2 regions of the Shewanella dokdonensis genome follow, and region 1 is predicted to be linked to the other one. Evidence: riboswitches for the same ligand, from Rfam matches in the RefSeq annotation. Region 1 holds a riboswitch; the other holds the start of a gene.

Region 1 (9,916 bases):
GGTACCGGTTTGTTGCAAAATAGCCGCAGACGCTTTATCGCGGGTAGTGATTTCGTTGACAAAGCGGTCGCCTTCACGATTGACCAAAATAGCCCCATTACCACGCACAGCTTCTGTTACCATAACTCCGCCCACAGGCGACCAAGTAGGATGAGCCTGGATATATTTCAAATCACGGGTATCGGCACCTGCTGCCATGGCGACATCCAAACCATCACCAGTGGCACCAGGATGGTTAGTTGCAGCAAAGCCTTTCAGTGCCGGATCGTACTTAGCAACACGTTTGTTATTCTTGGCAAATCCACCAGTGGCCATAATCACCGCTTTGGCCTTGATCACGTAGTAACCTGTGTACTTGCCTTCAACCAATACGCCAGTCACATTGCCCGCTGCGTCTTCCAGCACTCGCACTACTCGGCTATTAAAACGCATGTCGGTACCACTTTTTACCGCAGCGTTATACAACACTTGCGCAACGTGGGCCCCGACTCCGGCACCACCGGTTGGTCGATGTGAACGGTTAACACTGGCGCCACCCATACGGCCGACATCACTCATATCGGCCCCTAAAGCGGTCAACCAATCGATAGAATCTGAAGAGTCTTCTGCCAACACTTTCACCAACGCTGGATCATTAATGTTGTGACCGCCCTTCATGGTGTCATCAATCATGATGGAAACTTTGTCTTTAATGCCCAACTTGGCCTGGAACTTAGTTTCAGCAGCATTCATACCACCCGCCGCCAGCTTAGTATTACCGCCTGCTAAGGGTTCTTTTTCCAGCAGAATAACCTTGGCACCATTTTCATGCGCAGATACCGCCGCCGCTAGGCCAGCACCACCGGAACCGACAATCACGACATCTGTAGTGTCACGTGGTGCCGCCGCAATGGCTTTTTCCTGAGCGTCTTTATTCACATCGATAGGAACAAACTTACGTTGCCATTTGCCACCAAAAGGCATATCAAAACCAAAGCTGTGGCAGGCATCACAATAGGCAACAGACTTTTCATGGCCTTTATGGCAGCTGGTACAGGCAATATCACCAATCAGGTGAGATTTATGGGGAGAAACCTTTAGTTTCTTTTCAGCATCCTGTGCCGCCAAATCAGCTAGTGAGCCATGACAGCTAACGCACTGTTGATTCTCATGCGTTAGGTTGTCATCAGTCGGGCCTTTCTTGGAAACGTGACAAGTTGTGCAGTCGCCCATCTGTTGATGGAAATCTGCTAATACTTCCGGAGCTGCATATGCCGAGCCGACGAGAAAACCAGATAGCGCCACCGCTAAGCTGGTTCGTTTCAGAGTTGCCGAGAACATAAAATGTTCCTCCAAATAATCTCTAACGCAATAATAATAGTCACACCAAACAGGATTTGTTATTAGTTGAACGATATATCACCATTTGGCATATCTCCCGAAAAAACGATAGCATTTAGGCATAAATTGGTTATTTAACTTCATCACAAAAAGATCTGTGAAATACTTTCGTAAGTAATATTCGTGACGTACCAATTAAAATTTAAGATTCAATTCATTTTAAATCTTCAAAAAAATTACATATTTAACACATTAATTAATTTAAACTTAAACAATTCATGTAATTACGATATAATTAAATTAGTAATATCCATTAAAGCCTAGGATATAAAATGAGTACATACGACCCACATGCAGAGCGTTTCTTCCAGTTAAAACGTTTCACCAAAACCACACTGAGAGGATTACACATACTAGGCGTGGTGGGTGCAGGTGGTGGAATCCTGCTACAAGTTGCTGATAAACAATGGCTTAACTATTGGATCATGGCCATGGTCACGGGTTGTCTGCTGATGTTATGGGAAATCGTAAGAGACTGGCGCTGGCTTATTCAGATGAAAGGCGTACTCACATTAGTTAAATTAGGAATATTGATGTGTTTCACAATAATTCCTGAATATAAACCAGCGTTAGTCACAATTATTATTTTATTGTCAGTGTTCGTTACTCATGGTCCATCATCATTAAGACATTACTCAATTATTCATCGTCGTCAAATACACAGTAAGGAAGAAATAAAAGGATGAATACTGCTGATTTAATTACCACATTCCCATGGGATAATTATCCTCCATTAAACTCATTAAAGATTTTAGACCTTGCCTGTGGCTCTGGCCGCAACGGGCTATGGTTTGCAAAGAGAGGCGCAGATGTCACTTTTGTTGACAGAAATCCAGAAGCGTTTAGTTCATTACTCGAAGCGTTTCCTCACTGCCACTGTTTGCAGGTAGATCTGGAATCCGGCTCGCTGCCAGCGTTAGGACAATTTGATGTTGTGCTGGTGTTTAATTATCTACATCGCCCGTTGATGCCTTGGATTAACCAGCGACTAGCCAATGGAGGATTACTCTTTTATGAGACCTTTCATCAACGGCAAGCGGCATTGGGTAAACCAACTAACCCAGACTTCCTGTTGCAAGATACCGAGTTACTGCGCACATTTGCCAAACTAGAGACATTGCATTACTTTGAGGGAAAGCTAATACATAACAACACTCAGTCACAGGAAAAAGCGCAGCTGATTGCCCGCAATGCAGCTAAGTTCGATGACTGAAGATGTAAAGGATATCCGCATGTTTTTCCTTATCCAGAGCAGTATCGGCTAGCGCTTCCGCCGATAATTACCGCATTTATGGTGTTTTGGTCGCTCGTTGGACATGCCATTTTTGGTGATGCTAATCAGTTTGCACTCGCAATACTGCTGCTATTATTTCCATTGATCCTGGGACTGCACCTTTACCTTATCTGGGATGCTGGCGGACTCAAACGGCTGGATCAGGCATTCTACGGTTTTGTCCATGGCACATTGGCGTTTGTTGTATGGACCTTTTGCATCATGCATCTTGCCGGTAACAGTTTTGCCTGAATCTTGGAGAGATTAAGCCGTGATTGATGCCACTTGCATCAACTACGCCTGACGGGTACATTTGCTGTCCGTTTTGCGCGAGACCCGTCAGATGAGTGACTTTAGCTACCAACCACCACGCCTACCTTGGCTCGATATTCTGTATCAGGACAAGGATATTTTGGTACTCAACAAGCCTTCTGGGTTGTTATCCGTGCCAGGACGTGAAGCCAAACATCATGACAGTGCTTTCAGCCGAGTGCTACAACTGCAACCACTGGCGCAGGTAGTGCACCGTTTGGATATGGCAACTTCAGGGATTTTGCTGTTAGCGTTAAGACGCAATGCCGAACGCGAATTAAAGCGCCAGTTTCAAGAACGTGAAACCCATAAAGTCTACTTTGCACGGGTGTTTGGTCACCTTGAAGGTGAAGGTACGGTTGATTTGCCGCTCATCTGTGACTGGCCCAATCGCCCCCGGCAAAAAGTGGATTTTGAAGTAGGCAAACCCTCTGTCACGCATTATCAAGCAATCTCTTATGGCCAACAATCAACCTTGGTCAAGCTGATGCCGGTCACTGGCCGTTCACACCAACTGCGGGTACATATGATGGCGCTGGGTCATCCTATCCTTGGTGATGGTTTTTACGCCGACCCGCCCGCCAAAGCGCTCGCCCCCAGACTGTTACTGCATGCGGCAGAACTCAGCATCAAGCATCCCTATTCTGGCGAACCCATGACGTTTACAACTCGAGTTCCCTTTATGGAAGCCACATCTGCACAATAATCGTAGCATTATTTCTTTACATGACATCTGCCATAAAATTGCACTGTTAGCTGGTAAAATGACAATAAAAAACGTAAATTTGTGCCTGATAAAAAAAACAAAAGGCAAGTGATTGTGGATACATCATTTCAAAGAGACCAACTGGACAACCAGATCCTTGAAGCGCTGATGCAGGATGCTCGGACACCGTTCGCCGAATTAGCCAAACGTTTTAATGTCAGTGCTGGAACCATCCATGTGCGGGTGGAAAAAATGAAACAGGCAGGCATTATCACCGGGGCACAGATTACCGTGAATCCCAAAGCACTCGGTTATGATGTGTGTTGTTTTATCGGCATCAATCTTAAGAGTGCCGGTGACTACCCCGCCGCCATATCAAAATTAAATGCCCTTGAAGAAGTGGTAGAAGCCTATTACACCACTGGCAATTTCAGTATTTTTGTCAAAGTGATGTGTCAGTCGATTGAAGCGCTGCAGCATGTGTTGATCAATCGCATCCAGTCTATTGACGAAATTCAATCCACCGAAACCTTGATCAGCCTGCAAAATCCTATTGTGCGCGCGGTCAAGCCTTAACACTGGCTTAGCCAACAATAGGTTGCCACGCAACCTATTGTTACTCCTCATTATATTTTGGTTGCTCGGGTCATGATCTTATAGAGTTCAGTGCCTTGCTGCACCGCCGCCGAAGCAAAGTGCAAAATAGCAATTCCGCTCTCGGGGGCGGTCAATAGTTGCTCTTGTGCATCTTCTGATAAATCTAAACGCAGCAAGCGTACCAGCGGTTCTCCCTGCTTTACCTGACTGCCTGGCGCGACCAGATACTGCACCAGTCCAGCTTGCGGAGCATGGAACTTACGATAGTTGCTCAGCTTAGTGGCATATCGTGGCATAACTGCCGGAGCTAGCGATTCAGCCACTATCCCACGTTGGGAGAGAAAGGCCAAAATACCTTGAGCATCCTGTTGCGCCTGCGTCATATCAAGCAGTTCTTGATCCCCCAGCTCTAGCGTAAACGCGGCCACCGGCACCTCTAGTTGCCGCCCTTGTGATGCCAAATAATCGCTTAGTCGCCACCAAGGACAGAAAATAGCTTCATCCATGGCACCGCCAAACAGATTGGGGATAAGCAGCGTAAAGGGAATCGAAAATTCCGCTATTGCGTGCCTTTGATATTCAGGACAATACAGGTGGCGACAGGACTTAGGGCCGGTATGCAAATCCAGCACAATATCTGCCTCTGTTGCCAGTAACTGCAACGTATACGCTAGCCGCTGCCCAGTAGTAACGCCCCACGGACTCTGTAATCGCGTTTGTAGATTGGCCTTTAGCGCCTGCCGATAGGTGGCAATCAATTCAGCGTCGGGATAGTGTTGGCGCTCCGACAACCACTGCGGCAATGGCAACTGATTATCCAGATACTGCCGATTCCAATTTTCGCCAGTCACAGGGTCAAAGCGCCCCAAGGTAAACTCGCCGCTTTTTTGATTGATCCCCAGTGGGTTTGCCAATGGTACTAAGGTCACATCACCTTTAGGCGGATGCTGCCGCAAATACCGCAGCAATTGCAGTATTACGGCATTGCCCTGAACCTCAGCACCATGCACATTCGCTTGGATATACACTGAAGGTGCCGCAGGATCGCTCCCGATAAATTGATACACTGGCACCGTCAGTGTCTGTCCCGCAGCAAGTTCGCCGACGGCCAGCAGTTGCGGCTGCATCAGGCAGCCTCAGCGGTATTTTCAAAAAGGGCCCGATGTAATGCTGCCACCACATCAGCGGCTTCTGCTTCGTGTACCAGCACACACAAGTTATGAGGGCTAGCCCCTGACATATCAACCTGACGTTGTGCGGCGCAAGCACCCCGAACACCTGCTGACAAATACCAGGAGTTGACGCAATCCGGTTACCGATAATGGCTACCAGCGCCAACTTATCTTCAACCCGCACCCGACAGTGCTGCGATAATTCCTGCAATAAGGCTTCCGTCAACAAGCCCTGACCGCTGGACTCTGAACCGGTTTTGTCCAGTGTCAGCGACACGTTCACCTCTGACGTTGTAATCAGATCCACGGAAATTTTGTGGCGCGCCAAAGTCGCAAAGGTTTCGGCCAAGAAACCTTGCGCGTGCAGCATCTGTAAACTGTGCAGATTCAGCAGGGTTTGATCCCGTCTTAAGGCAACCGCCCGGTAGACCGGCGGGTTTTCGACCTGATGCCGGATCCAGGTTCCGCCTTTTTCTGGTTCCTTGCTGGAGCCAACAAAGACTTGGATCTGCTGCCTTACCGCCGGCAGAATAGTGGCGGGATGTAACACTTTAGCCCCGAACGTGGCCATTTCTGCCGCTTCATGGAAACTGATTTCAGCAATGGGTCTGGCGTTAGCTGCTAAACGGGGGTCCGTGGTATAGATCCCGGCAACATCCGTCCAGATTTCAACAGCATCAGCATCCAAGGCTTCCGCCAGCAGTGCTGCCGAATAGTCACTGCCGCCACGGCCAAGCGTCGTTGTCTGTCCCTGCTCATCAGCGCCAATAAAGCCCTGAGTGACCAGTAATTGCTGTGTTAGCTGAGGCAACAGCTGTGTTTGGGTTAGATGACGAATGTCTGCAATCTGTGGTTCCGCCTTACCAAAATGACTGTCGGTACGCAGTACCTGGCGCACATCAAAAGCACTGGCCAATGCGCCTTTTTCTCTTAAAACTGCGGCAAACAGTACCGAAGAACAGCGCTCGCCTAGTGAGAGTAACTCATCGACCAGCGCTTTATCTGACTGCTGTAGTAGTTGCTGGCTCAAAACATCAACCCGAGTCAATAAGGTATCAATCGTGGCAGCAACATCATCGCTACGGGGTAGCTGGTCAACAATGGCATATTGGATGGCGGCAATTTTTTTGAGCACGGCCAAGCGCTGTGGCTCAGTGATACCCGGTTGTGCCAGTTCTACCAACAGGTTCGTGACACCGCTGGAAGCACTGACCACCACTAACCGAGTAGCGGGGTTAGCAAGTACGATATCGGCACAGCGGCCCATGGCAAAGTAATCGGCGACGGATGTACCGCCAAATTTGGCAACGACTAAAGACATTACCGCACCTCCGCTAATGCGAGAGGTAATAAGAAAAACTGCGTTAAATTCATGATCAGCTCCGAACAAAATTCGTTCGAAGAGCCTGGCGCTGATACAAAGGCACCCTGAGAAGGGAAAAGTGATCCTCACCAGAAGCTCTCCACCAAAACAAGGTGACAGTCATCAGGATTCAGCCTGAACGACCGGCCAAAGGATCTGCCAATAATCCTGTAGCCTCGGCGCTAATCTCCCTCATGAACCTTCACCGGAGAATGGCCTCCTCGGGTTCACTACCTAGTTAACGCTCCTCTTCTGTTCCCACTGATAGCAGTGGGGATGCCGACATTAACAACAATCGCTGTTGGAAGTCAACGACATTTTAGCCCGCTGGAAATTTATCAACAGTAACCTGAAATTTAGTCACAGATTTCAGGTAACTCAGAGACAATCCGCACCCGCTGCCTGAAATCGCCGATTTGCTGTTCCTGCACGCCAGCCAAACAAGGCACCAGTGACAACACATTGTCTGCGACATAATAGAAGGCATTCTGCTGGTACTTTTTTGCCAGTTCAGCGGCTTGTACTTTACTGACAAATACTGCCCAACTCTTTTCCATATGACTGAGATCGGCAGCAGTGCCAATAATAATCCGATAAGGCACCAGCAGTTGCTCAATATCGCCTTGTAAGGCGCGGTCACGCAACCGGTTCTGACAAGGTTCCAGCACCTGTCCCAAAGGATTGTGGGCGGTAATAATCGCAAAAGGTAATGAAGAAGAAAGTGGCTGACTCAATAAAAAGCAGCTATCGAGATAGTGTTGCCAAAGCTGTGCAAATACGTCATCCATTAATCAGCAGCCTCTGAAGTAATCTGCGCTAGTTTAACAAAAGCTGGGCGACTCACCTAGTATCTGAAACATTGCGTTGTAAATTTGCTACTACTCTATGGTTTTTTGCTGTCTATTCGCTGAATCGCGTTGTCATTTGTTAACATTTCATTTGTTAACAAATGCACAATAAGAGTACAATGCTACCACTAATCACATTTCGGTCATGTTTGTGCTGACTGTCGGATACGACAGCCACAGTGTCTGACCAAAACGCTCTGAGTCATCATCTGGGTCTCGGAGACAAATAAACTGGATATCCATGAAAATCAGGAACTAAATTCATCTTGGGATATCTCAGTTAATACAATTCGCGTATCGGTAACAACCGTATGCCCAAATTCAACTAATCATGAAGTGCCGACGATGTAACTTGGTTTTTCACCAATACGCAGGTATGAAGCCGTTAGGATTCATAGAACAACAACTGGACATGAGCTCCGCTCGTGGTTAGAACCATCTGATTTATTAGGTAAATGATATGCAGAACCCACACATTCTTATCGTAGAAGACGAAGCCGTTACCCGTAACACGCTGAGAAGTATTTTCGAGGCTGAGGGATATGTTGTTACCGAAGCCAATGACGGCGCAGAAATGCACAAAGCCCTCCAAGACAACAAGATCAATCTGGTGGTTATGGATATCAATCTGCCTGGTAAAAATGGTCTGTTGCTTGCCAGAGAATTGAGAGAAATCAATAACATCGGTCTAATATTCCTGACCGGTCGTGATAACGAAGTAGATAAAATCCTGGGGCTGGAAATCGGTGCTGATGATTACATCACCAAGCCATTTAACCCACGCGAGCTAACTATTCGTGCCCGCAATCTGCTGACCCGTGTGACTACTGGTGGCGCTGAACCGGAAGAAAAATCTGCGGTTGAGAGTTATAAATTCAATGGCTGGAGTCTGGATATCAACAGCCGCTCACTGGTAAGCCCAGAAGGTGAATCCTACAAATTGCCACGAAGTGAATTCCGCGCCATGCTGCACTTTGTGGAAAATCCCGGCAAGATTTTAACCCGCGCCGACCTGCTACTAAAAATGACTGGCCGTGAACTAAAACAACATGACCGGACAGTTGATGTGACTATTCGTCGCATCCGTAAACATTTTGAAAGCCACCAGGATACCCCGGAAATCATTGCTACCATTCATGGTGAGGGTTATCGCTTCTGTGGACATTTAGACGACTAAATGCCATCATAGCTATAGAAAACCGGCCTTTCGCGCCGGTTTTTTTATGCGTATATTCTCAGCAATATGTGCATCTCTGTATGCGTCCCGGCGGGAGGAATAAGGCTAATATGGGCGCTACACTGCATCTTTGAAATCACCGTATCGAGTACTACTAGTCTTGAAGCGCTAATGCTCAATATCAAGCAAGACCGCTATACTTTAGCACCCACACAGGATTTAGCTTGCCCCAACAGTTGTTCAAGTTTCGCCCACATCGCATACCCAGAGGTGGGGTCTAGCGTCCGCCCCATGCGCTCAATGTTAGCTCGTTGCTGAGAAACTGCCGCTGAATAATTGATAGGAGTATTATCGATTTGCTCGCGTTCAGCACTGGTGAAGGGGACAAACTCACCATTGGGTCCCACCTTTCCCAAAGGGCCAATCATTTGCAAGCTAGTCATCGCATCGAAATCAATGGCACCACTCTTACGCATATCGGCAGAGATTGTCCGCATCTGTTTGGGAGTAAGATTAGTGAAATCGACATTGCGCCAGTTGGCTTGTGAGCTGTTATCAACGGACATATTTTTATCGGCGGCCATTTTCTTCTGCCCCTGCAGAATGTCAGCAAAATTTGCCGCTGATTTATTCGAGCTAGTGGCAGTAGCAGATGTTGAGGCAGATTGTGCTATCGGGGCATACACACTATTGATATTCATACGAAAGCTCTTAATGATAGATTTCGCCTAATACAGCATAAACCATACCAATCAAGTAGATAGCAGCATTGCGTCGCCTAACCCTGACGACACCACATGTAGCAGACTAAAACAGGCAAAGTTTTACCTAGCGCGGCAATTTTCTGCCTAAGCTAACTGCCCAAATCCTATAGCCTTGATGGAATAACTAAACAACCGTGCAGCATTCTTCTGTATTGTTACCAATCCATTTGGCCTTTATGTGACTGCCCGGCTACCAAGAACAAAACAAGAACACACTGCTCTATAGTGGGGTAACTGACATCATTATTTTATGGGCATAAAAAAGGCCCGTAAATACGGGCCTCTTCATCACACTAAGACTTACTTAGCCGCTTTTTTCGCTTT
Region 2 (9,916 bases), 2.0 Mb from region 1:
GCAAGCGAATGGCTTGGCCGACACAAATGGCGCTGCTGTAGCAACCTTTACCAGGTTCTTGTAACTCGGTACAGCTTTTGATAATCAGGCCGTTGGCTTTGATATCCGCGGCTTTGCGGCGGGCATCAGTACGCGCATCCGCTAAACTGGCAGGCACGCCGTTTTCTTCTATCTGGCAGGCATTTCCCTCTACCAGTCCCAAGATCTCATAGGGCACAGTTGGCTGGGTATGATCAAACAATTGCACTTCAGAAGGTTTGAAGTATTCCTGGAACGCTTTACGGTCGAGGTTGGAATTGAAGGTATAATCGCTGCCACAGGCGCATAGAAGCGCTGCCAGTGGAAAAATAACCAGTTGTTTCATGGCCGTACCTTATGGATAGAAGGGCAAATTACGCCCTGCAACGGTACAGGGCGCTTAGGCTGATTCTATCGCTTGAGGTACTTTTGATAAAGCTGACGATGACGATTATTCAGATCGATTTGTCGCCCATCTATATATAATGCCTCAATTTTACTGGTCATCGGGTCGAGAATGTCGCCATCACTCACCACCAGACTGGCATCGTAGCCTTCGGCGATGGCACCCAGCCCTGTGGCGCCGACTATCTGAGCCGCATCATAAGTAATCGCTTTTAAAGCCTCTTCTTGGGTCAAGCCCCAAGCAACCGTTTGCGCTGCTGCTAATGGCAAATTACGGCTATCCCAGTCACCGCTAAAACCAATCGCAAAAGGAATGCCGACTTTTTTAGCAATCCGGGAATTTTGAATGCTTGACCAATCGGCTCATCCGGGCGCGCTGGCAGATCGAGACAATGGGTGTAGATAACCGCGGCATGTTGTTCATTTAACACTTCGGCTAAGCGCCAGGCATCGTAACCGCCCACAATCACTAACGGCAATTGGTATTGTCTGGCAAGCGCTGCGGCTTCTTCAATGGCTTGTTGCTGATCGGCATGAACAAATAGTTTGCCATGGCCCTTGAACAGCGGCATAAGCGCCTGCCAGCGAATATCTTCTTTTTGATGTTGTTTACTGGCACTGCCTAGTTGATAGCGATATGCGGCATTGAAGTGTTGTTTGATGCGCTTAACCGCTTGCTGATAGGCTTCTGCGGCTTTTTCTGTTCGCGCTTTATCGGCATAGACGGTTGGTAACTCGGGCCAATACAGGTGATATTGACCAGTCGCGGTATGGGTGGCGTCTTCAATAGTCCAGGCATCCAGATTCACCAGTAGCGATTGGCCTGCCAAGCCGTCACCACGAGGCGTACTCTGGGCATGGGTGATACCGTTGGCGCGCACTGTTGGCAGTAGCTCTGAATCCGGGTTGTAGGCTGCCGCGGCCAGTAATTGTGGATTATCATCGCCAATATCACTGGTGTCGTTGCTGGAACGCACCATGGAAATTTCCGTGAGCCCGAGCGTGGTATCAAGGGCTATCAATCCTGGATAGATATGCTTGCCGGTCAGGTCTATCACGCGTGCTTCCGCCGCAGATAGATTGCTACCAATGGTTTTGATCTTGCCTTGTTCCAGTAATAGGTCGGTGTGTGACAAGGTGCCATTCAGCACTGTATGTACCGTGGCGTTTTTCAGCAGGGTAGCACCTTGTGGCTTCGCCGCTGGAGCCATGTCATGGGCAACGGCCGCACAGCTACAAGCGCTTAAAATTGTCAGCAACAGCGTACGTTGGATAATATTCACAGAGCTTGCTCCTTATGGCTGTGCCAAGCGTTGTATTCGGTATCACAGTGCCACATAGGTTCCGCTGGCGGCTGTGACTGTTCACCTTGTTTGCGTTCATCGCTGCTGTTGAGTATTTTCTGGATCAATGCTTGACGTTCCTGAGCAATGTCTCGTGTTTTTGGGCATCTTGTTCCCGGTCAAAGTAACGTTTACCGTTAATCCAGACTTTTTCAGTCTTGGCGTAGGCAGATAGCGGGTTGTGGTCCCACAGCACTATATCTGCCTGGCTTGCCGACTTCTACAGAACCGGTGACATCATCTACACCAAGTTGTTTGGCAGGGTTGATGGTGACCATCTTCCAGGCATCTTCTGCTGACATATCACAGTATTTAATCGATTTAGCGGCTTCCTGGTTCAAGCGTCGCTGCATTTCATAGTCATCGGAATTAATCGATGTCAGTACTCCATGTTTTTGCATTAGGCAGGCATTTTGTGGAATGGCGTCATAGACCTCAAATTTGTAGGCCCACCAATCCGCAAAGGTGGATGCGCCAGCACCATGGGCGGCGAGTTCGGGAGCAAGCTTGTAACCTTCAAGCACATGAGTAAACGTTTTGACTTTAAAGTCATAGGCTTCGGCCAAGCGCATAAACATTAGGATCTCAGACTGGACGTAAGAGTGAATATGCACATCGCGCTCACCTTTGACTACTTCGGCTACCGTTTCTAAGCGGTAGTCAGGGCGAGGCTCCAGTGTTTTACGCTTATCGCGGGAGCGCAATTCTGCATATTCTTGGCGATTGGCGTCATATTCGAGTGCTGCATTAAAGGTATCGGCAAACAGGGTTTTTACTCCCATACGGCTCTGAGGAAAGCGTTTGTTGAAGTTTTCGCCCCAGTTGCTTTGTTTGACGTTTTCCCCAACGCAAATTTGATACCTTTGTTGGCTTGTGTAAATTTCAGCCCTTCTGCGGTTTCGCCCCAACGCAATTGGATCACTTGTGCTTGCCCGCCAATAGGATTGGCACTGCCATGCAGCAGGTTAGCGGTTGTAACACCTCCGGCTAAGGAACGGTATATTGCAATGGCATCGGGATCGATAACATCGCCAATACGGACTTCTGCGGTAACGGCTTCTGATGCTTCATTAACGCCACCATTGATGGCGATATGCGAGTGCTCGTCAATAATCCCGGCTGTCAGATACTTGTCGCTGGCATCAATTATCTGGTAACCCGATGGCGTCGTTAACTGCTGGCCGATACGTGCAATTTTACCGTTGGCAATCAAGACATCTGTGTGTTGCAAAACCCCCGCAGCAGCGGAAGTCCAGACGGTGGCATTTTTGAAATGCAGTTTTTCCTCTGTGGGGAGTGCTGTCACGCCAAATGCTTGTACTGGGGTGACTTGCTGCCCTAGGTATTTGACCTCAGTAGGCGGTTTCTGTGTGGCAGTGGTCGCGGCCGCCGCCAATATCACTCCATTAATTGGCTCAACTTTGCCATCGGCCAATAACAGACGGCCGCGCAGGCTATCGTTATCACGCCACAAGCTGAAACGGCTGACGCCTGCTAACCCCATACTGCTGAGATCGGCCGTGAAATTCAGCCGTTGGCTATCGGCGGCAATGTCGCTAACGGTAAGCTCTTTATCGCCGCTACTAAAATGACCTTTGGACTTGCCTGCCGCGGTGTTTGCCATTTGCAGTGACAGATCCAACTCCTGTTGGGCAAAACTCAACTTGTAATCACCTTGCCAACGGTGACTATCTGGCAGCAGCGGGTGCTCTTTGCCTTGCAGCCAGACGCTGACAATCTTGCCATCGGTAAAGGGACTCCCCTGCGTAATGACTAAATCTGCCATATAACCGGGAGCCAGTTTGCCGGTAACGTCTGCAACCCCGGCCAATTCTGCTGCTTGGGTGGTCAGTGCGGTCAGGGCTTGTTTTTCTGTCAATCCGGCAGCAACAGCCATCTTTAACCGTGGCCAGAACGCTTTGGTGTCAATACCATGCTGAGTCAGGGCAAATGGAATATCTGCCGATGCAAGGCTAGCCGGATTCGCTGGGGCGCGTTCCCAATGTCGCAGTTCCGATAGCGACACATTGGCGGCGGCTGTTTCACTACTGACATCTGGCGCAGAGGGAAAATTCAACGGCAAAACTAACTGTGGATGGTAGGCCGCCAGTTCGTTGAGGCGGGCATATTCTTCGCCACTTCCCAACAACTGTACTTTCAGCCCCTGTTGTTTCAATAACTTGGCTGCACGTAATTCATTATTAAGATTGCCGCTATTAAATATAACGCCTTGTTCTTTTATATTACTTAAACGCTCTAAGGCAATATTAAAATCTGGCGTTTTAACCTCTTCGGGATAATCTTTGGCTTTGGCGACACTGTCATTATACCAGCGGGCATCGCTGAAGGTCTGGCGGATAAGTGCAATACTGCCCATTAATGAGGTGGGATAGTCCTGAGGTGAACTGCCCTTATCAAATGCCATAAACTGTTTACTACGGGATTTATAAATTATCTCGTGTGCTTTTTTATCTGCGAGAGATAATGTCACCGCAGTGCCTTGAAATATTCCATCCAGATGCGCACTTTGGACACTTGTAAATCCATTTGTTATCCATTTATCTGCCGCTTTTACATCAGGATAAACTTGGGCGAACCATTCTTTTTCTGCATGAATCGCACCATTTGCTGCGTTACCACCGATACGTTTAATGTTATATATCGGTGACTGGGACTTAGGTAAATTCTTGGAAGATTCTATGCCATATTCCGCATAGGGATCGATAAAACCTGGATAAATTCGCAAGCCAGAAAGATTTATCTCATAGGCATTATGTGGAATATTATTGTCCGGAAGAATTGCTTTGATCCTGTTATTTTCTAACAACAAGGTCGCATTCGATAATTGATTCCCTGGCGACACTATCAGGGTTGCATGAGTCAATGCTGTGAGTGTCGGTGTGTTATCTGCTAACTGGCTTTCTCCGGCCGCGGTTGTCAGGCTGAGCAGGGCGCAGAGACCTGCGGTGAAAGTCTTACGATTCATGAATATTCAAACCTTTCCTGGTCTTGAAGGGCAGAACTCACGTTATCGCAGATAATGTGTAAACACCAATAGTGAATTGTAAGGCTTTTTAAAACGTATTGTTTCTTAAATATCAATGATGACAATAAAAAAGCCCCGTTACTTGGGGCTTTTAAAATCAATTGACCGTTTAGTCAATCAGGAAATCATCCATGGAGCGGCCATTGTCCACTTCATTTTTGAAAACAGTAGGCATACGTCCCTGACCTGTCCAGGTAACGGTTTCGCCATCGATTTCAATCTTATATTTAGGAGGACGTGGCGCGCGTTTTTTAACCGGTTTTGCCGCGGCAACAACACCCAGATCTTCAACAGAAAGCCCTACGGATTCCATTTGTTGCCGGATCTCTTCAATTTTTGCCAGACGATCAGCTTGTGCTTTGGCTTCTTCGGCGGCTTCTTCTTCACGTTCAGTCACAATCTTTTCCAGCTTATTTGCCAGATCACGTAGTTCTTCTACGCTCAGATCTTTGACAGCAGCTTTAAAGCGGCGGGCGTGAGTCAATATTTCAAGAAATTCGCTCATAATTATTTTGATTCCACTCTATATAGAACTTGGGATTAATATGACATCACGACGAATAATAGAAACATTATTAAAATGGATCAAATGAATTTCAGTTCATTCGCCATTTTTTTTAATTTCCAATATAGCTAAATCAATATTTAGGTCATTTACTCGAAATAATTAAGGCAATAAAGCATAGATTATTGTCTAAACACTTGTTTAAATTGATTGACGTGAACGTAAACGTAGCTTAGAGTTGGCTGCAGCTAGGAGCCATCTTTTAAGGTGGCTCTGTTCCTATCAGAAATCTGTTACGAGTGCAGCAAAGGAAGTCCTATGAAAGTCATGGTACCCGTAAAAAGGGTGGTGGATGCCAATGTTAAAATTCGCGTGAATGCGGAACATACAGCAGTTGACACCGCAAATCTGAAAATGGCCCTGAATCCCTTCTGTGAAATTGCCGTGGAGGAAGCTGTCCGACTGAAAGAAGCTGGCACAGCGGATGAAGTCGTGGTGGTGAGTATCGGGCCAAAAGTCGCGCAGGAACAACTGCGGACCGCCATGGCTCTGGGGGCTGATCGCGCCATTCTGGTGGAAACAGATGAGCCTCTAGTCCCTTTATCTGTTGCCAAAATATTGCTGGCCTTGCAGGCACGTGAACAAGCGGACCTGATCCTGATGGGTAAGCAGTCGATTGATGGTGATAACAACCAAACCGGGCAGATGTTGGCGGCATTAGCCGACCTACCACAAGCCACGTTTGCATCTGCCATCCACATTGCCGATGGACAATTGACCGTTAAGCGCGAAGTGGATGGTGGCGTACAGCAACTGCAATTACCTTTACCTGCGGTGGTAACCGCCGATTTGCGGCTCAATGAGCCGCGTTATGCATCGCTGCCGAACATCATGAAGGCAAAACGTAAACCGCTGGATACGCTGACGCTCACTGAACTTGGCGTGACCTTGAAATCGCATCAGCAGGTAGTGGCTGTTACGCCGCCAGCGCAACGTCAGGCAGGCGTGATGCTAGATTCGGTTGAAGCGCTGGTTGATAAATTGAAGAACGAAGCAAAGGTGATCTGACATGACAGTATTAGTAATTGCCGAACATGACAATGTCAGTGTTAAATCTGAAACCGCGAAAGTCATCGCCGCGGCGGCGAGTCTGGCGGGTGATATAGATGTGCTGGTTGCTGGTAGTGGTTGCGCGACCGTGGCCGATGCAGTGGCAAAACTACAAGGGGTCAGCCGTGTCCTGCTGGCGGATAACCCCGCCTATAAAGCCCAACTTGCTGATAATCTTGCCAAGCTGGTGGTCGCGCAGGCATCTGGTCACAGCCATATTCTGGCGGCGGCGACCTCGACAGGGAAAGATTTACTCCCACGCGTGGCCGCTTTATTGGATGTGGCTATGGTATCGGAAGTGGTCAACATTCTGGATGCGGAGACTTTTGTTCACCCGATTTATGCGGGTAATGCCTTAGAAACGGTCAAGAGTCTGGACGCGGTGAAAGTCGCCACGATACGCGCCAGTGCTTTTGCTGCCGTACCGACCACTGGCGATGCGGCAATAGTGGCTGTTGATGCCGTGATACCATCAGTATGCCATGAGTTGTCACATACGGCGGTGGCATCTGCACGCCCCGAGTTGGTTAATGCCCGCGTTGTTGTGGCTGGTGGCCGGGCTCTAGGCAGCGCTGAGAATTTTGTCATGCTAGAAACGTTGGCAGACAAACTCGGTGGCGCTGTTGGTGCTTCCCGTGCGGCTGTTGATGCCGGTTACATCAGCAATGATCTACAGGTCGGACAGACTGGCAAAATTGTTGCCCCCGAACTCTACATTGCTGTGGGAATTTCCGGGGCTATTCAGCATCTAGCAGGAATGAAAGACGCAAAAGTGATTGTGGCGATTAACAAAGATCCTCAGGCACCGATTTTTCAAGTGGCAGATTATGGCTTGGAAGCCGATCTGTTTGAGGCATTACCCAAACTGGTAGAGTTGATTTAATTTAGCTTCTGCGTCAGGATAGGCAGCTATGGGCAGCACCATTGCTGCCTTTTTTGTTTTCTGCCTCGCGCCAAACGGCGTTCTGAGAAGTAGAGGCGCATCTGATATGAGTAGCGGCAAGCAGGGTGATACCGTTTGATGTGTCGTGAAAGGATCCGATGCCGAAACAACTGGAACCATCAATTCCGTTGTTGGGGCTGTGCCCGAATAGGGACAGCACTGCCATGGTGGGCTAAACATAAATAGCCGAATTAACTGCCGTGGAGCGCTACTGAAAAGAAGTCGGTCTGTGATGATCGGCCAGGCACACTGGGCGATACTGCCTATTGTGTGCCTTTTTGTGCCTCCCGCCGGTCACATAAGAACATATTAAAACAATGACAATACTCAGTTATGCCGATTCGGCACTTTCGTTATTGCCGCCTGTGGTGGCTATTCTGTTGGCGATCCTCACCCGTAAAGTGCTGCTATCGCTCGGTATTGGTATTCTTATCGGTACTTTATTGCTGAATCAGTGGTCTATTAATGATTCCGCTGTCTATCTTGCTGACAAGGTCTCAGGTCTATTCTGGAGCGATGGCGCGCCAAATAGTTGGAACTTATATATCTTAGGATTTCTGCTGTTGCTGGGCATGATTACCGCCCTGATAACGGTCAGTGGTTCTGCTCGCGCCTTTGCTAACTGGGCCAAACAACATATCCGTAAACGCAGGGATGCCAAGCTTCTGACCATGTTTCTTGGCTGTGTGGTGTTTATTGATGACTATTTTAATAGTTTGGTGGTGGGCAGTATCTGCAAACCTTTGACTGATCGTTATTACATCTCGCGAGCCAAGCTTGCTTATCTGCTGGATTCTACGGCAGCGCCAGTGTGTGTGATTTCGCCTGTATCGAGTTGGGGCGCTTATATTATCGCCTTGATTGGCGGCATTCTGGCAACGCATGGCATGGCTTCGACCGGACATCTCACCGCGTTTGTCGAGATGATCCCGATGAATTTTTATCCTTTATTTGCGTTATTGTTGTTGCTGTTTGTGGCGCTGTTTGAATTGGATGTCGGCCCCATGCGCCGCCACGAACTCAATGCTCGCAAAGGGCAACTGTATGATGACAGTAAGGGCGTGCCACCAGGTGCCACCGCTGAGCTGGAAGAAGCAGACAGTGGCAAAGTGGGTGGTTTGTTTATCCCTATTTCAGTGCTGGTTATTGCCACTTTATATTTTATGGTACGCAGTGGTACTGATGTTTTGCTCAGTGAAGGTAAAGCATTTTCGATCATTGGGGCTTTTGAAAAAACCGATGTCAGTGCATCGTTGTTCTTTGGGGCGCTGTTGGGATTGGGCACCACGTTACTGCTAGCGTTGCGGCAGAAGTTGCCGCTGAAGGATATCGCAATTGGGCTGTTTGTCGGTGCTAAATCCATGTTGCCAGCCATTTATATCTTGATGTTTGCCTGGACAATTTCAGGGATCATTGGGCAACTGGAGACGGGTAAATTTATGGCGAGTCTGGCAAGCGGTAATATCCCGTTTGCGTTGTTGCCAGCGGTGTTATTTATCTTGGCTGGTCTGACGGCGTTTTCCACCGGTACTAGTTGGGGAACCTTTGGCATTATGCTGCCCATTGCTGCCGATATGGCGATGGGAAGCCATCAAGGCATGATGTTGCCGATGATGGCGGCGGTATTATCCGGTTCGGTTTTTGGCGACCATTGCTCGCCGATTTCAGACACGACCATCTTGTCGTCTACCGGAGCCAGTTGCCATCATATCGACCATGTGACCACGCAGTTGCCCTATGCGTTGCTAGTTGCCTTTATTTCACTTGGTGGTTATCTGGTGATGGGATATACCGAGTCGGTCACCTTGGGGCTGCTGTGTTGTTTGCTGTTGTTTGTGGTCGGGCTGTTTTGGTTAAGAAGGCGCGCAGACAGTTAGTTTGAGGCAGTAAAAAGTGCGGCTGCGGCTGTCATGCCGAGCAGTTAAGCACAGTTGACTGTTTCTTTAAAAAACGCCAAATCCGCTATTAATTTATGTGATAGCGGATTTTTTATGACCGCTCCCAAGCCCTCAATATTATTCAAAAACCAAGACCGCAGAAATACACTAAAAGAAAATGCCGCTCACTTTAAGTGAACGGCATTTCGGCGGATGTCGCGTTTGTTATGCGCCAGCGCTGATTGGTTACATCAAGCCGCGGCGTTTTAGCAGACCATCGGTTGTTGGCTGCTGGCCACGGAAGTTCTCATAGGCTTCCATCGGGGGCACACTATTGCCAACTTCGCGGATTGCTTTACGGAATTTCATGCCAATCTCGCGGTTAAGTCCGCCTTGTGTTTGTACATAGGCAAAAGCGTCCGCTGCCAGAATTTCACTCCACATGTAGGCATAATAGCTAGCGCTATAACCACCTGGAAATGCGTGGGCAAAATAGCTGGAACGATAACGTGGGGGCACCGCCGCCAGGTTCACGCCATGCTTGGCCAATGCCTGAGCCTCAAACTGCTCAACGTTTTGCAGGGGGCGTCAGCGCTCAGGCTATGCCATTCCAAATCCAATAATGCCGCTGACATATATTCCAGCGTATCAAAGCCCATGTTGAAGCTA

The links. Region 1 has a riboswitch for lysine ahead of lysC (lysine-sensitive aspartokinase 3). Riboswitches for the same ligand answer to the same signal wherever they lie in the genome.
Region 2: linked by a shared signal. The riboswitch ahead of KHX94_RS03640 (Na+/H+ antiporter NhaC family protein) and the one ahead of lysC (lysine-sensitive aspartokinase 3) in region 1 are both predicted to bind lysine.

Annotation. Positions count from the first base shown of each region.
Region 1 is NZ_CP074572.1:2,764,965-2,774,880, reverse strand. Features, by position in the region: partial or broken gene KHX94_RS13345 (flavocytochrome c) at 1-1,320, opposite strand, end outside; gene KHX94_RS13340 (hypothetical protein) at 1,653-2,066, shown strand; gene KHX94_RS13335 (class I SAM-dependent methyltransferase) at 2,063-2,593, shown strand; gene KHX94_RS13330 (hypothetical protein) at 2,672-2,905, shown strand; gene rluA (bifunctional tRNA pseudouridine(32) synthase/23S rRNA pseudouridine(746) synthase RluA) at 2,997-3,671, shown strand; gene asnC (transcriptional regulator AsnC) at 3,786-4,247, shown strand; gene KHX94_RS13315 (succinylglutamate desuccinylase/aspartoacylase family protein) at 4,298-5,395, opposite strand; partial or broken gene lysC (lysine-sensitive aspartokinase 3) at 5,395-6,761, opposite strand; lysine riboswitch at 6,889-7,063, opposite strand; gene KHX94_RS13305 (DUF3293 domain-containing protein) at 7,160-7,591, opposite strand; gene arcA (two-component system response regulator ArcA) at 8,112-8,828, shown strand; gene KHX94_RS13295 (hypothetical protein) at 9,023-9,529, opposite strand; gene fusA (elongation factor G) at 9,893-9,916, opposite strand, start outside.
Region 2 is NZ_CP074572.1:757,094-767,009, reverse strand. Features, by position in the region: gene rcsF (Rcs stress response system protein RcsF) at 1-364, opposite strand, end outside; partial or broken gene KHX94_RS03665 (amidohydrolase family protein) at 430-1,706, opposite strand; partial or broken gene KHX94_RS03660 (amidohydrolase family protein) at 1,703-4,752, opposite strand; gene KHX94_RS03655 (H-NS histone family protein) at 4,922-5,317, opposite strand; gene KHX94_RS03650 (electron transfer flavoprotein subunit beta/FixA family protein) at 5,636-6,385, shown strand; gene KHX94_RS03645 (electron transfer flavoprotein subunit alpha/FixB family protein) at 6,387-7,310, shown strand; lysine riboswitch at 7,393-7,589, shown strand; gene KHX94_RS03640 (Na+/H+ antiporter NhaC family protein) at 7,688-9,247, shown strand; partial or broken gene KHX94_RS03635 (M3 family metallopeptidase) at 9,494-9,916, opposite strand, start outside.